Regions from separate parts of the Pseudomonas sp. R3-41 genome, predicted to be linked through region 2. Evidence: predicted binding sites of a transcription regulator. Region 2 holds the regulator's gene; the other holds the start of a gene.
What was found. Region 2 encodes sigma-54, which starts transcription at its own class of promoters, with help from an activator protein. Its sites were predicted from a motif close to ANTGGCATNNANNTTGCTNT; they were not measured.

Region 1 (7,512 bases), 3.1 Mb from region 2:
AGGCGAGCATGGGGATCTCTGTCGTCAGTGCCGTTGTGTCTATGAAAGCCATTGTTCCTGTTGCCTGGGTTTTGATCGGCCTGTTGAGTGCCTTCCAAATGGGAGGCGTTGCCATGGCGGCTCCAACGCAGGAAAAACCGGCCGACAGTGCCACGAAGAGCGCGCCGAAAAAAACCGCAGCGGCCAAGAAGCCCCCCCCTAAAAAGGCGACTGCGGCGAAGAAAAAGCGCGCGCCCGTCGCTTCCAAGAGCAAATCCGCCCATGAAGTCGCCAAGACCCCATTGCCGCCGGCCAAGCTGGACTTGAGCCTGCCCCGTGACATGGTCGAGGAACTGCAGCCACCGGGTAAGGTGCAGCCGCCCAAGCGTGAACCGCTCTTGCCGTCAATGTTTGGAGATAAGCCCGGACCGTTCCAGCTCAACGGCCGGTTGCTGAGCAACGAAATGCAACTGCCATTGCGCAATCAGGAGCGCAATGAGGTGGAAGGTGCGGCACTGGAGTTTGAATTCAAGCAGTAGGCCTCTCACAGGCGTGCCGCTCGTCACTGACCGTTCGGTCATTTCGCCAAGGGAAAAAAAACACGCAGACGGTAATTTAAAACGAGTGTTTTAGCCGTTACTCTGTGTTCTGTTATTCATCATTACCTGTCGCGAGGATGTGGTTGTCGTGAAATGCCGTGAAGGCTGTGGTGCCTGTTGCATCGCCCCCTCTATCAGTTCGCCTATCCCTGGGATGCCCCAAGGCAAGCCTGCGGGAGAACGGTGCGTGCAATTGTCCGTCGATAACCTGTGCCAGATCTTCGGCCAGTCGGAGCGCCCGGCGGTATGCTCGGCGTTCGAAGCCGACATCGAGGTGTGCGGCGACAGCAGTGAAGAGGCCATCCGCTTGATCGGTTGGTGGGAGCAAGTCACGGCAGCGTGATGGGGCAATGAACGGATCCGAAATGAACGAACTTGGACAATAAGGAAAACACTATGGGTTCGCTGCATCGTATGGCTGTGTTGTGTGGGTTGACCGTGTTGCTGGCAACGGCCACCGCTCAGGCAGAGGATTGGCAGGTTGCCAAGGAGAAGGACGGCATCAAGGTTTCCCTCAGTGAAGTAGCGGGCTCCGAGTACAAGGCTTATCGCGGCGTGACAGTGATGAAAACCACCATGGCCAAGCTGCGCAGCTTGCAAGAGGACGTAGCGGGCGCCTGCGCCTGGATTCATGAATGCAAGAGCCAGAAACTGCTCAAGCACGAAGGCGACAAGAGCTGGACTTACACCCAATTCAACACGCCATGGCCGGTGACGCCCCGGGACTCGGTGCTGAAAGTCACGACCGAGGAGGGCGCCGATGGCAGCTTGACCCGCAAGCTCGAGGGCTTACCTGGGTACTTGCCAGAGGAGAAGGGTTTTGTGCGTGTGACCAAGGTCGAGGGTTTCTGGAAGTTCATTCCCAAGGACGGCCAGGTCGAAGTGACCTATCAAGTCCATACCGAGCCGGGTGGTAGCGTACCGTCCATGGTGGCCAACAAGTTCGTGGTGGATGCGCCGTTCAATACATTGAAAGCGTTGAAAGAGCTCGCTGAAAAATAAACAGTATTCGCTGATGAAAAGACCGCCCTCGAGGCGGTCTTTTCATGTGTGCCGTCCGAGCACCCAGCGGAACGATTGTTCCACCGCCAATGTCGAGATAGAGGTAAGCCCGGCCCTGAATTGATCAAGGAGACACTGATGCAAAAGTGGGAAATCACTTTCATTGACGATCACGGTGAAACCACCGTCGAGCAGTTCGACTATGACCAGAAGCCCACCATGGAGCAGGCTGCCCAACTGATTCGCGAAAGGTTGCTTCCAGTGCTCAACAAGCTGGATATGAACGACTTGGAGAACCGCACCGAAGACCCGACGGTCAAGAATCTCAAGTCCCAGAACAGTATCGAAATCGTCAGCATTACACCCATTTCATGAAACCTTGCCTGGTCTCGCTTGGCAGTGGCCATCACTTGCGGCTACTCTGCAATTGAGATCAGCGAAAGGATCGCCAAGGTCCGGTCTTGTCAGCTACATGCTTGTGTCCCGACGGTCATTTGATGCCGTATCGCTTGAAGCCTGCGGGCTTCACGCACGGGAAGACGGAAAGTCTATCCATCGGTTTTAGGAGGACGTTTCATGAGCACAGCCTATCAAGAAGACATCAGCACCAGCGTATTGCGCCGCATGAAAGAAGGCGGTTTCGATTTTTCCCGATTCCATCCCATCGAGTTCTACGCCATTTTCCCGGACGAGGAGCGGGCGCGCAGGGCGGCAGGTCATTTTCGGGGAGAATCGTTGAACGCGCAGATCAGTGCACGGGACGACGGGGCTTGGTCATTGGAACTGAGCCGGGTGATGTACGCCACTTACGATGATATTGGCGACTTCGAGCAAGACTTCGAGGCCGTCGTCGAACCTTTGGGTGGTGTGATCGAAGGGTGGGGCGTCAAGCAAGAGATCCGGCGCTTGCAGGCCTGACAATCACTTACTGCAACCACAGCAACGGCTGACCTTTGTGTCGGCCGTTTTCATGTCTGCGAGCCGCCAATAAATTCCTGTGGGTGCTCACCGATAATCCATTGTGGGAGCGAGCTTGCTCGCGATGGCGGCCGCAAACCAACATCACTTTCCCGCTGATTCATCACCATCCTTCTCCAGGTTTTGTACCTAACTGTATCGAGACCAAGCCGCGTCGTTTTTCCGTGACTATGCTCATGAAAGCGACGCCCCTGCGTCGCAATGAAGCGGGGGGCAGCGGGTTGGGGGGGGTTGCCGCACCATAAAAGTGCGCGACCTGTAAGTGGAGAATCCAACCCGTTGATCATAAAGCGTTTATGCCGATGGCACGGGGCTTGCGAAGCTTGCTGCCAGGGTGACAAGGAGTACGGCATGATCCGCAGCGGTTTTGATGAAATGTATGACGCCGACGGCCAGGTCCGGCCGCACTACCAGGCGTTTGCCCGCTGGTTGGCCGACACGCCTGACGAGTTGCTGGCGCAACGCAGGCGCGAAGCCGACCTGTTGTTTCATCGTGCCGGCATTACGTTCACGCTGTACGGCGACGAGCAGGGGACCGAGCGCCTGATTCCGTTCGACACGATCCCGCGCAGCATTCCGGCCAGCGAATGGCGGGTGGTGGAGCGCGGCTGCATCCAGCGGGTCAAGGCGCTGAACATGTTCCTGGCCGACCTCTACCACGAACAACGGATCATCCGCGCCGGCATCATTCCCGCCGAGCAGGTGCTGGCCAACGAGCAATACCAACTTGCGATGCAGGGGCTGGATCTGCACCGTGACATCTATGCGCACATTTGCGGTGTCGATCTGGTGCGCGACGGTGACGGTACGTACTACGTGCTCGAAGACAATCTTCGTACGCCCAGCGGTGTCAGCTACATGCTCGAAGACCGCAAGATGATGATGCGCCTGTTTCCCGAACTGTTCGCCGCCCAGCGCATCGCCCCCATTGACCATTATCCGAACCTGCTGCTCGACACCCTGAAAAGCTCCAGCCCACTGGACGACCCCAGCGTTGTGGTGCTGACGCCGGGGCGTTTCAACAGCGCGTTCTTCGAGCACGCGTTCCTCGCCCGGGAAATGGGCGTGGAATTGGTGGAAGGCGCCGACCTGTTCGTGCGGGATGACAAAGTGTTCATGCGCACCACCGACGGCCCGAAAGCGGTTGATGTGATCTACCGTCGCCTCGACGATGCGTTCCTCGATCCCCTGGCCTTCAATCCGGATTCGATGCTCGGCGTACCGGGTCTGTTGTCCTCCTACCGTTCCGGCAACGTGGTGCTGGCCAATGCCATCGGCACAGGTGTAGCAGACGACAAATCGGTGTACCCGTTCGTCACCGACATGATCCGTTTTTACCTGGACGAAGAGCCGATCCTGAAGAACGTTCCTACCTGGCAGTGCCGTAATCCCGCTGAACTTTCCCACGTACTGGCGAACCTTCCCGACCTGGTGGTCAAGGAAACCCAGGGTTCCGGCGGTTATGGGATGCTGGTGGGGCCAGCCGCGACCACGGCGCAGATCGATGCCTTTCGCGAGCGGATCAAGGCCAAGCCGCACGCCTACATCGCCCAGCCGACGTTGTCGCTCTCGACCTGCCCGACCTTTGTCGAAAATGGCATCGCCCCGCGCCACATCGACTTGCGTCCGTTCGTGCTGGCCGGCCGCGAGACCCGCGTGGTCCCTGGCGGGCTGACACGGGTGGCGCTGCGCGAGGGCTCCCTGGTGGTGAACTCATCCCAGGGCGGTGGTACCAAGGACACTTGGGTGGTCGAGGATTGAGGAGCTGCCATGCTGAGTAGAACCGCCTCGGACCTGTACTGGATGTCGCGCTACCTGGAGCGGGCGGAAAACCTCGCGCGGATGCTCGACGTGAGCTATTCGTTGTCGTTGATGCCCCAGGACGGGCGTGGCGACGGCCTGCACGAACTGGCCATGCCATTGCTGATCACCGGCACGCTGGACGATTACCGGGAGCGACACGGCGATCTGCACGCCGAGCGCCTGCTGCATTTCTTTGCCCTGGAAGCGGCCAACCCGGCCAGCATCTACAGTTGCCTGGGCTCCGCGCGAGCCAGTGCCCACGCGGTACGTGGGCGAATCACCGCCGACATGTGGGAAAACATCAATGCCACTTGGCTGGAAATTCGCGGTATCGCCGAGCAAGGCTTGAATCGCTACGGCATGAGCCGTTTCTGCGAGTGGATCAAGGAGCGCTCGCACCTGTTTCGCGGCGCAACCTACGGCACCATCATGCGGAACGACGCGTTCCGGTTCATTCGCCTGGGGACCTTTATCGAACGGGCCGACAACACCCTGCGCTTGCTCGATGCGCGCTACGAAATGGCCGGTGACCAGGCCGACGCGGTCAGCGATGGCACGGCCCACGCGTACTACCAATGGAGCGCCTTGTTGCGGGCCTTGTCGTCCTTCGAGGCCTACACCGAGATCTACCGTGAGGCCCCGGGCGCTCGCCATGTGGCGGAGTTGCTGCTGTTGCGCGCCGACGTGCCGCGCTCGCTGCGCGCCTGCACTGAAGAAATCAACCAGATCCTCGCCAGCCTGCCGGGCACCAACGGCCGGCAGGCACAACGGCTGGCGGCGGAAATGGACGCACGCCTGCGCTACACCGGCATCAACGAAATCCTCGACGGGGGCCTGCATGCCTGGCTCACCGAATTCATCCCACTGGTCCGTGAACTGGGCAATGCCATTCACAGTTCCTACCTGGAGGTCATATGAGACTCTCGATCAGCCACGAAACGGCCTACCACTATGAAGACCAGGTTCGCGCCAGCATCCAATATCTGCGCCTGACGCCCCACGACAGCGAACGCCAGCACGTGCTGAGCTGGCAGCTTGATTTGCCACGGCCAGTGCGGGCGCAACTGGATCCGTTCGGAAACATCCTGCACGTACTGACCCTGGATGAGCCCCACGAAACGGTGATCATCGGCGCCCGCGGGCAGGTGGATATCGATCCGTCGCGCGAAGCCGAACATGAAAGCCAGTCGGCGCTGCCGTTCCTGCGTTTCACCCGGCTGACCGAGGCGGACGAGGCTCTCCGAACCTTCGCCGCGCAGCAATGCCAGCAGCGTCGCGATCGCACGGCGCTGATCGACCTGATGCTGGGGCTGAACCAGCACATGATCTATACCCCTGGCACGACGGCAATCGAGACCAGCGCGGCCCAGGCTTTTGCCGGTCGTAGCGGGGTGTGCCAGGACCATACCCACGCCTTCCTGGCCTGCGCGCGTAGCCTGGGCGTGCCGGCGCGTTATGTGTCGGGGTATCTGTTCAGCGAAGAAAGCGAACACCTGGCGAGCCATGCCTGGGCAGAAGCCTGGCTGGACGACGCCTGGTACAGCTTTGACGTGACCAACCAACTGGCCCGTCCGGAGCGGCACCTGAAACTGGCCGTGGGCCTGGATTACCTGGACGCCTGCCCGGTGCGAGGCATGCGCCGCGGCGGCGGTTGCGAGCAGATGCGCGCCAAGCTGGTGGTGACAGCGGCGCCGGTGATCACGGTGCAACAACAATGATCATCTAGTGAGCGAGCTTCTGTGGCGAGGGAGCTTGCTCCCGCTCGAGTGCGAAGCGCTCGCAAGCTTTATAAGGGCTGCTACGCAGCCCAGCGGGAGCAAGCTCCCTCGCCACAAAAAAGCGATCTCACGGGGCCGATGGCTGCTTGCGTCCCGCCATATGCTTCAAATAACCCACCAGCAAATCCAGCTCTGAGTCCGGCAGCACCGCTGTGGAGAACCCGGGCATTTTTCCCTGTGGCCAGCGTCGCAGGCCTTGCGGGTCGCGGATGTAGCGCTTGAGGAAATCCCCGGAGAAGTATTCGGTGGGGTTGAACGGAATGTTCAGGTCAGGACCGAACTGCGCATCGCCGGCGCCATTGAGCCGATGACACGCCAGGCAGTTTTTCTGAAACAGCTCGAAACCTTTATTGACCGGGTCGTCCTTGGCCAGGTTGGGCGCCGGCAGCAGGGCCGGGAAGCGCTCAGCCACGGCCGACAGGCGCTTGATGCTCGCCACCGCGTAGGGCCATTGCTCCGGGCTGATGTGACCCGCCTGCGGATCGGTCCAGACCAGATAAAAAGGCCCGGCGCTGGACTTGCCTTCCCCCAGCGACGGCCAAGGCTTGGCCGGGTCCTCGATCGCCAGCCAGGCACGGGCTCCGCTCTTGTCGAGGAGTGGCGCAGCGGGCATTTCGGCAGCGAAGCCGTCCAGGGCAACGGCTTGCAGATGGTCGTCCGGCTGGATACCCGTCAGGAGTGAAGTCAGTGGCACGGCTCGATAACTCATGGGTTTCTTGTAGGAAACGTCCTCGGCAATCTGGACCGTCCGCGCATCCGGGTGCTTGAGCAGTTCTTCGGTTTGCCAGGTGCGCGTGCTCGCGCCCAACTCCAGCACCAGTTGCGCGGCATAAAGGGGCGAGCTGAGCAGCAACGCCCCGAACACAATGAGAGCTTTCAAATCGGTCGCCTTCCATGTCGAGGGGAGCCGCGAAGGTTGGCACAGCCATCGCAGCTCGAACAGTGAACCCATCACATTTTTTGGCGATACAACGCATTGGATGATGCAGGTGCCCACGCGCAGGGTTTCAGCCAATCACCTTGGTGATATTCGGCAAAATCAACAGCAGCGTCGTGGCAAAGAGAATGAGTCCGGCTTGGCGAACTTTCGATTGTTTGAACATGGCTGACCCGCCTTTTTTGTTATTTCCTAAAAACCAGCCTGCATATCCATGACGGCTGGTGGTGCACTTCCTGTTCCGACAAGCGCCTCGGCAAAACCCGACGACTTACTTGTACAAGGATTACATTAGGGGCCGCGGCCGCCTTGGCTTAGATCCAATTCGTATCAGCTTTTAGCTCGTGGCTATAAAAATGATATGAGGCGGATTGCCACCTTCCTGCTGGGCCTTTTGCTAGACAGCTTGCCCTCCTGAAACGGTTAACCCGATAGC
Region 2 (7,512 bases):
GCCACGTTCTCGAACACATCGAGGTCGGTGAACAGCGCGCCGCTCTGGAACAACACCCCCATGTGCTTGCGCGCATCGAACAGGTCGCTGCGAGACAATTGGGGAAGATTCTGGCCATTGACCCAGACTTCGCCGGCGCTGGGACGCAGCTGCGCGCCCATCAGCCGCAGCAGCGTGGTCTTGCCACACCCGGAGGGCCCCATGATGCCGGTGACCTTGCCCCGTGGTATGCGAATATCGATGTCATTGAAAATGCTGCGCGTCCCTCGCTTGAAGGACAGTCCCTTCAGCTCGACCGCGTAGGCGTTGTCGGCACTCATCTAAACTCCTTGCGATGCAGCCTCACATTCGAATGCCTTGGGCAGCCGACAAGCGTCGCTACCGCCGGCAGCGAACCGGCGGCGAACTATATCACTGCAACAGCGAAGCGCCCAAGGCCAACGGCCCCGCCGTTAAGCCTGGCTTAAGGTAAAAAGTCTGATATTACGTCGAACCTTGCAGCCGCCAGCACAAAGCATGACGAACTTACGTGAGGGAATTGTTCATTGCCGCTATAATCGCCGCCTTTTCATCGGGCTATACGATTTCTGACATGAACCAATCCAGCGACCTGATTCAATCGGCACAACGTACCATCCGCCTCGAGCTTGAAGCCGTGCAAGGCTTGCTGGCCCATATCGACGCTGATTTCGTACGCGCCTGCGAGATGATTCTGGCCAGCAAGGGCCGCGTGGTCGTGGTCGGCATGGGCAAGTCCGGGCACATCGGCAACAAGATCGCCGCCACCCTCGCCAGCACCGGCACCACGGCCTTTTTTGTCCACCCGGCCGAGGCCAGCCACGGCGACATGGGCATGATCACCCGGGACGACGTCATCCTGGCCTTGTCCAACTCCGGCTCCACCAATGAAATCATCACGTTGCTGCCGTTGATCAAACGCCTGGGCATCCAGTTGATCAGCATGACCGGCAACCCGGACTCGCCGCTGGCCAAGGCCGCCGAAGTGAACCTCAATGTTCATGTCGAACACGAAGCCTGCCCGCTGAACCTGGCGCCGACCTCCTCCACCACCGCAGCCCTGGTCATGGGCGACGCCCTGGCCGTGGCGCTGCTGGAGGCCCGGGGCTTCACCGCGGAAGACTTCGCCTTTTCCCATCCCGGTGGTGCCCTTGGCCGTCGCCTGCTGCTGAAAGTCGAAAACGTGATGCACGCCGGCCAGGCATTGCCACAGGTTGTGCGCGGCACGCTGCTCAAGGACGCGCTCATGGAGATGACCCGCAAGGGACTGGGCATGACGGTAGTGCTGGAAGCCGACGGCAAGCTCGCCGGGATCTTTACCGACGGCGACCTGCGCCGCACCCTGGACCGCGCCATCGACATCCACAGCGCGACCATCGAGCAAGTCATGACGCCCCACGGCAAGACCGCCCGTGCCGAGATGCTCGCCGCCGAGGCCCTGAAAATCATGGAAGACCACAAAATCAGTGCCCTGGTCGTCGTCGATGGCGAAGACCGTCCGGTGGGCGCCCTGAACATGCACGATTTGCTGCGCGCGGGAGTCATGTAAATGAACACAGACCTGTTGCAACGGGGCCAAGCCATCAAGCTGGCCGTGTTCGATGTGGACGGCGTACTGACTGACGGTCGCCTGTATTTCCTCGAAGACGGCAGCGAGTTCAAGACCTTCAACACCCTCGACGGCCAAGGCATCAAGATGTTGATGGCCGCCGGCGTGCAGACCGCTATCATCAGTGGCCGAAAGACCCCGGTGGTCGAGCGGCGCGCGAAGAACCTCGGCATCCCGCACCTTTACCAGGGGCGCGAAGACAAACTGGTGGTGCTGGACGAACTCTTGGGCCAACTCAACCTAAGCTATGAACAAGTGGCCTATCTCGGTGACGACCTGCCGGACCTGCCGGTGATTCGCCGGGTCGGCCTGGGCATGGCCGTCGCCAACGCGGCCAGTTTCGTGCGCGAGCACGCCCACGGAATCACCACGGCGCGAGGCGGCGAAGGTGCCGCCCGCGAATTCTGTGAACTGATCCTGCGCGCCCAGGGCCGTCTCGAAGCGGCCAACGCCGCGTACCTGTGAGCCATTTATGCTGAGCAAAAAGATTCGCACCGTTGTGGTGTTTGCCTGTATCGCGGCGATTTTCGCCGCGGTGGGCTATTGGAACATCAGCCCTGAACGGTTTCTCGACCAGCCTGCGGCCCAAGTCGAGGAAAAGATCGACTGGTACGCGACCAACACCCACACCCTGCAGTACCTGCCCGACGGCAAAGTGCAATATGAGATGACGTCCGACAAGGTCGACCACGTCAAGGCCACTGACATTACGCTGGTCACCAAGCCGGACTTGAACATATTCCGCGGCACCGATTTTCCCTGGCATGTGCAGAGCGAGCACGCCGAAGTCAATTCCGGTGGCACCGAAGTGGAACTGATCGACTCGGTACGCATCGCCCGGACCGACGAAAAAAACCGTGCGACCATCATCACCAGCACACGCATGACGGTATTCCCGCAGCAAGAATATGCGCAGACCGAGCAACCCGTTAGAATCGACGGCGCCGGGGGTGTATCGACCGGCACGGGAATGAAGGCGTATTTGAAGGAAAGCAGGATACACCTGCTATCGAACGTAAGAGGACAGTATGAAGCTCGCTAAAACCCTCCCTATTTTGCTCAGTCTGGGCGCAGCACTGGGAAGCGCGAGCGCCTGGGCTCTTCCCACCGACCGCGACCAGCCTATCCGCATCCAGGCCGACGACGCGCAACTCGACGACAAGAATGGCGTCGCCACCTATAAAGGCGACGTGATCATCACCCAAGGCTCGATGAAGGTCACCGGCAACACCGTGACCATCACCCGCACCCAGTCCGGCGATATCGACGTGGTGACCTCGGTGGGCAACCTGGCCTATTTCGAGCAGATGCAAACCGCGGGCGACACCAAGCCGGTACAAGGCTACGGCGTTACCATCCAATATCACGCCTCCCAGGATCGCGTGGTCCTGATCGACCGCGCCAAGGTCGTCGACAAGGACAACAACGTCACCCAAGGCGAGAAAATCGTCTACGACACCAACAAGAAACTCGCCAGCGCCGGTCGCGCCACCGGCAGCAAGGTGACCGAGCAGCGTCCGCGGATCGACATGGTGATCCAGCCTAAAAAGAAAACCGAGCAGAAGGCCCAGTAATGGCAACTCTGAAAGCTCAGCACTTGGCCAAGAGCTACAAGAGCCGTCAAGTCGTGCGTGATGTCAGCCTGTCCATCGACAGCGGCCAGATCGTCGGCCTGCTCGGCCCCAATGGCGCGGGCAAGACTACTTGCTTCTATATGATCGTCGGCCTGGTCCAGGCCGATCAGGGTCGCGTACTGATCGACGACCTGGATGTCAGCCACCAGCCGATGCACGGCCGCGCGAAGGCCGGTATCGGCTATTTGCCGCAAGAAGCGTCGATCTTCCGCAAACTGTCGGTGGCCGACAACATCATGGCGATCCTCGAGACCCGCAAGGAACTCGACAAGGCCGGCCGTCGCCAGGAGCTGGAAAGCCTGTTACAGGAATTCCACATCAGCCACATTCGCGACAACCTGGGCATGAGCCTGTCTGGTGGTGAACGGCGTCGCGTGGAAATCGCCCGCGCCCTGGCCACCGCGCCGAAATTCATCCTGCTCGACGAACCGTTCGCCGGCGTGGACCCGATCTCGGTGGGGGACATCAAGCAGATCATCCATCACCTCAAGGCCAAGGGCATCGGCGTACTGATCACCGACCACAACGTGCGCGAGACGCTGGATATCTGCGAAACCGCCTACATTGTCAATGACGGCCAGTTGATCGCCGAAGGTGACTCCGCTGCGATCCTGGCCAACGACCTGGTCAAGGAAGTGTACCTGGGCCATGAGTTCCGCCTGTAAGCACACGTGTCTGGCGAATTGCCGGGGCGTCGTTTAATTTTATTATGGCGACGCTCTAGGCAAACACTTCAGTTTCAGGCATATAATTTGCTTAAGTTTGGCGCTTCGGCGCCCTGTAGTGGATGGCGCATGTGCGCCGGCGAATAAGGTGTTAAGCCCCTGCCATGAAACCATCGCTAGTCTTGAGAATGGGCCAGCAGCTGACGATGACACCGCAGCTGCAACAGGCCATCCGCCTGCTCCAATTGTCGACCCTGGACCTGCAACAGGAAATCCAGGAGGCCCTGGAGTCCAATCCGATGCTCGAACGCCAGGAAGAAGGCGACGACTTCGATAACACCGATCCGCTGGCCGACAACGTCGAGCAGAAGACCAATACCGAGATCCCGGAACCGTCCTACCAGGAAGCCGCCCCGACGGTGGACAACCTCGAGGAAGGCGAATGGAACGAACGCATTCCCAACGAGCTGCCCGTGGACACGGCCTGGGAAGACGTCTACCAGACCAGCGCCAGCAACCTGCCAAGCAGCGATGACGACGAGTGGGACTTCACCACCCGCACCTCTGCCGGCGAGAGCCTGCAAAGCCACTTGTTGTGGCAACTGAACCTGGCGCCGATGTCCGACACCGATCGCCTGATCGCCGTGACCCTGATCGATTGCATCAACAACCAGGGCTACCTGGACGAGACCCTCGAGGAGATCCTCGAAGCCTTCGACCCCGAGCTCGACATCGAGCTGGACGAGATCGAAGCCGTCCTCCATCGCATCCAGCAGTTCGAGCCGGCCGGCATCGGCGCTCGCAACCTGGGCGAGTGCCTGTTGCTGCAATTGCGCCAGTTGTCCGCCAAGACACCGTGGCTGGCCGAAGCCAAGCGACTGGTCACCGATTACATCGACCTGCTGGGCGGTCGCGACTACAGCCAACTGATGCGCCGCATGAAGCTCAAGGAAGATGAGCTGCGCCAGGTCATCGAGCTGGTGCAGAGCCTCAACCCGCGCCCCGGCTCGCAGATCGAATCCACCGAGCCTGAGTACGTGGTGCCCGACGTGATCGTGCGCAAGCACAATGATCGCTGGCTGGTGGAGCTCAACCAGGAGTCGGTGCCCAAGCTGCGCGTCAACGCCCAGTACGCTGGCTTCGTCAAGCGTGCCGACACCAGCGCCGACAACACCTTCATGCGCAATCAGCTGCAGGAAGCCCGCTGGTTCATCAAGAGCTTGCAAAGCCGCAACGAAACATTGATGAAAGTTGCCACCCAGATCGTCGAGCATCAGCGCGGCTTCCTGGAGTACGGCGATGAAGCGATGAAACCGTTGGTCCTGCATGACATTGCCGAAGCCGTGGGCATGCACGAATCGACGATTTCCCGGGTGACCACCCAGAAATTCATGCATACCCCCCGGGGCATCTATGAATTGAAATACTTTTTCTCCAGCCACGTCAGCACCTCCGAAGGCGGCGAATGCTCGTCCACGGCCATCCGCGCGATCATCAAAAAACTGGTGGCTGCGGAAAATCAGAAAAAGCCGTTGAGTGACAGCAAGATCGCTGGTTTACTGGAGGCACAAGGCATTCAGGTGGCCCGCCGTACCGTCGCCAAGTACCGTGAATCCCTCGGGATCGCGCCTTCGAGCGAGCGCAAGCGGTTGATGTAACAAGGCCACGCCACAGCGTTCCAGTGGCAGGCATTTCTGCCTGCCGCTTTATGCACTGGCAACGAAGGAGAAGCTGTATGCAAGTCAACATCAGTGGACACCAACTGGAAGTGACCGAACCCCTGCGCACCTACATCGGCGAAAAACTCGACCGATTGGAGAGGCATTTCGACAAGATCACCAACGTGCAAGTCACGATGAACGTCGAGAAGCTGCTGCAGAAAATCGAAGCCACGCTGCATATTCCCGGCGGAGAAGTGGTTGCCAACGCAGAGCACACAGACATGTATGCCGCGATTGACCTGCTGACCGACAAGCTGGATCGCCAACTCAAAAAGCATAAGGAAAAGACCCAGAGCCTCCTCCAGGGCGCTACCGGTCGTTAACCCCCCCAATCCATGATCCGACTAGAAACCATCCTGACCCCCGGCCGTTCCCAAGTGAACGCGCCGGGCGGCAGTAAAAAGAAAGCCCTCGAACAAATTGCCAACCTGATCCACCGCGAGGTGCCTGATCTGGTGATGCAGGACGTCTTCGAGGCCCTGGTTGCCCGTGAAAAACTCGGTTCCACCGGTTTTGGCAACGGCATCGCCATTCCTCACTGCCGTCTCAAGGGGTGTGCCGCGCCGATCAGCGCATTGTTGCACCTTGATACCCCCATAGATTTCGACGCCATCGACGGCGCCCCGGTCGACCTGCTGTTTGTATTGCTGGTTCCGGAAGCGGCGACCGATGCGCACCTCGAGCTGCTGCGCCAGATTGCCAGCATGCTGGACCGCAAGGAAGTGCGCGAAAAACTGCGCAGCGCACCGAGTAACGAAGCTTTGTACCAGGTGGTCCTGGACGAGCAGAACGGTCATTAAACATGCGCATGATCATCGTCAGTGGCCGCTCCGGCTCCGGTAAAAGCACGGCCCTCAACGTGCTTGAGGACAGCGGCTACTATTGCATCGACAACCTGCCCGCCGGCCTGCTGCCGGAACTGGCCGAGCGCGCCCTGATCCACACGGAACTGGCGCAGTCGCTGGTGGCGGTGTCCATCGATGCGCGCAATCTGCCGAGCCACCTGTCGCGCTTCCCTGAACTGCTCGAGGAAGTGCGCAGCCGGCATATCCAGTGCGATGTGTTGTACCTGGATGCCGATGAGGAGACGCTGCTCAAGCGCTTTTCCGAAACCCGCCGGCGCCACCCCCTGAGCAACGCCAACCGCTCCCTGGCCGAAGCCATCGAGGATGAAAGCCAACTGCTGGGGCCGATTGCCGACCTGGCCGACCTGAAGGTCAACACCACGCACCTGAACCTGTATCAGCTACGTGACACGATCAAGCTGCGCCTGCTGAACCAACCGGAGCCGGGCACGGCGTTCCTGGTGGAGTCGTTCGGTTTCAAGCGTGGCATGCCGGTGGACGCCGACCTGGTGTTCGATGTGCGCTGCCTGCCCAACCCCTATTGGAAGCCGGAATTGCGCGAGCAGTCCGGGCTTGACCAACCGGTGATCGACTACCTGGCCGCACAGCCGGACGTCGAGGAAATGTACCAGGACATCTCCAGCTACCTGCTCAAATGGCTACCCCGCTTTGCCGCGAGCAATCGCGCCTACGTCACGATTGCCATCGGCTGTACCGGCGGTCATCACCGCTCCGTCTACCTGACCGAACGCCTGGGTCAGCTCCTGCAACAATCCCTGAAGAATGTCCAGGTTCGCCACCGCGACCTCAGCTAAAGGATTCACATCGCGATGCCTGCTCGGGAAATTGAAATCATCAACAAGCTGGGTTTGCATGCCCGAGCGTCGGCAAAATTCGTCGGTGTGGCGGGAAAGTTTCCAGATACCACCATCAGGGTCGGACGTACGCCCGAGAGCACCGTCGACGGTAAAAGCATCATGGCGATGATGATGCTCGCCGCTGGCAAGGGCACGAAGATTC

Region 1: the regulator sigma-54 is predicted to act here: its motif matches at 2,860-2,879, upstream of M1D99_RS09265 (circularly permuted type 2 ATP-grasp protein).

Annotation. Positions count from the first base shown of each region.
Region 1 is NZ_CP096421.1:2,039,728-2,047,239, forward strand. Features, by position in the region: gene M1D99_RS09240 (translation initiation factor 2) at 42-518, shown strand; gene M1D99_RS09245 (YkgJ family cysteine cluster protein) at 667-921, shown strand; gene M1D99_RS09250 (START domain-containing protein) at 975-1,580, shown strand; gene M1D99_RS09255 (hypothetical protein) at 1,719-1,955, shown strand; gene M1D99_RS09260 (ribonuclease E inhibitor RraB) at 2,157-2,498, shown strand; gene M1D99_RS09265 (circularly permuted type 2 ATP-grasp protein) at 2,910-4,319, shown strand; gene M1D99_RS09270 (alpha-E domain-containing protein) at 4,329-5,279, shown strand; gene M1D99_RS09275 (transglutaminase family protein) at 5,276-6,079, shown strand; gene M1D99_RS09280 (c-type cytochrome) at 6,207-7,019, opposite strand.
Region 2 is NZ_CP096421.1:5,835,496-5,843,007, forward strand. Features, by position in the region: gene M1D99_RS25250 (ATP-binding cassette domain-containing protein) at 1-320, opposite strand, end outside; gene M1D99_RS25255 (KpsF/GutQ family sugar-phosphate isomerase) at 593-1,567, shown strand; gene M1D99_RS25260 (KdsC family phosphatase) at 1,568-2,092, shown strand; gene lptC (LPS export ABC transporter periplasmic protein LptC) at 2,100-2,669, shown strand; gene lptA (lipopolysaccharide transport periplasmic protein LptA) at 2,656-3,201, shown strand; gene lptB (LPS export ABC transporter ATP-binding protein) at 3,201-3,926, shown strand; gene M1D99_RS25280 (RNA polymerase factor sigma-54) at 4,091-5,584, shown strand; gene hpf (ribosome hibernation-promoting factor, HPF/YfiA family) at 5,662-5,970, shown strand; gene ptsN (PTS IIA-like nitrogen regulatory protein PtsN) at 5,983-6,447, shown strand; gene rapZ (RNase adapter RapZ) at 6,450-7,307, shown strand; gene M1D99_RS25300 (HPr family phosphocarrier protein) at 7,323-7,512, shown strand, end outside.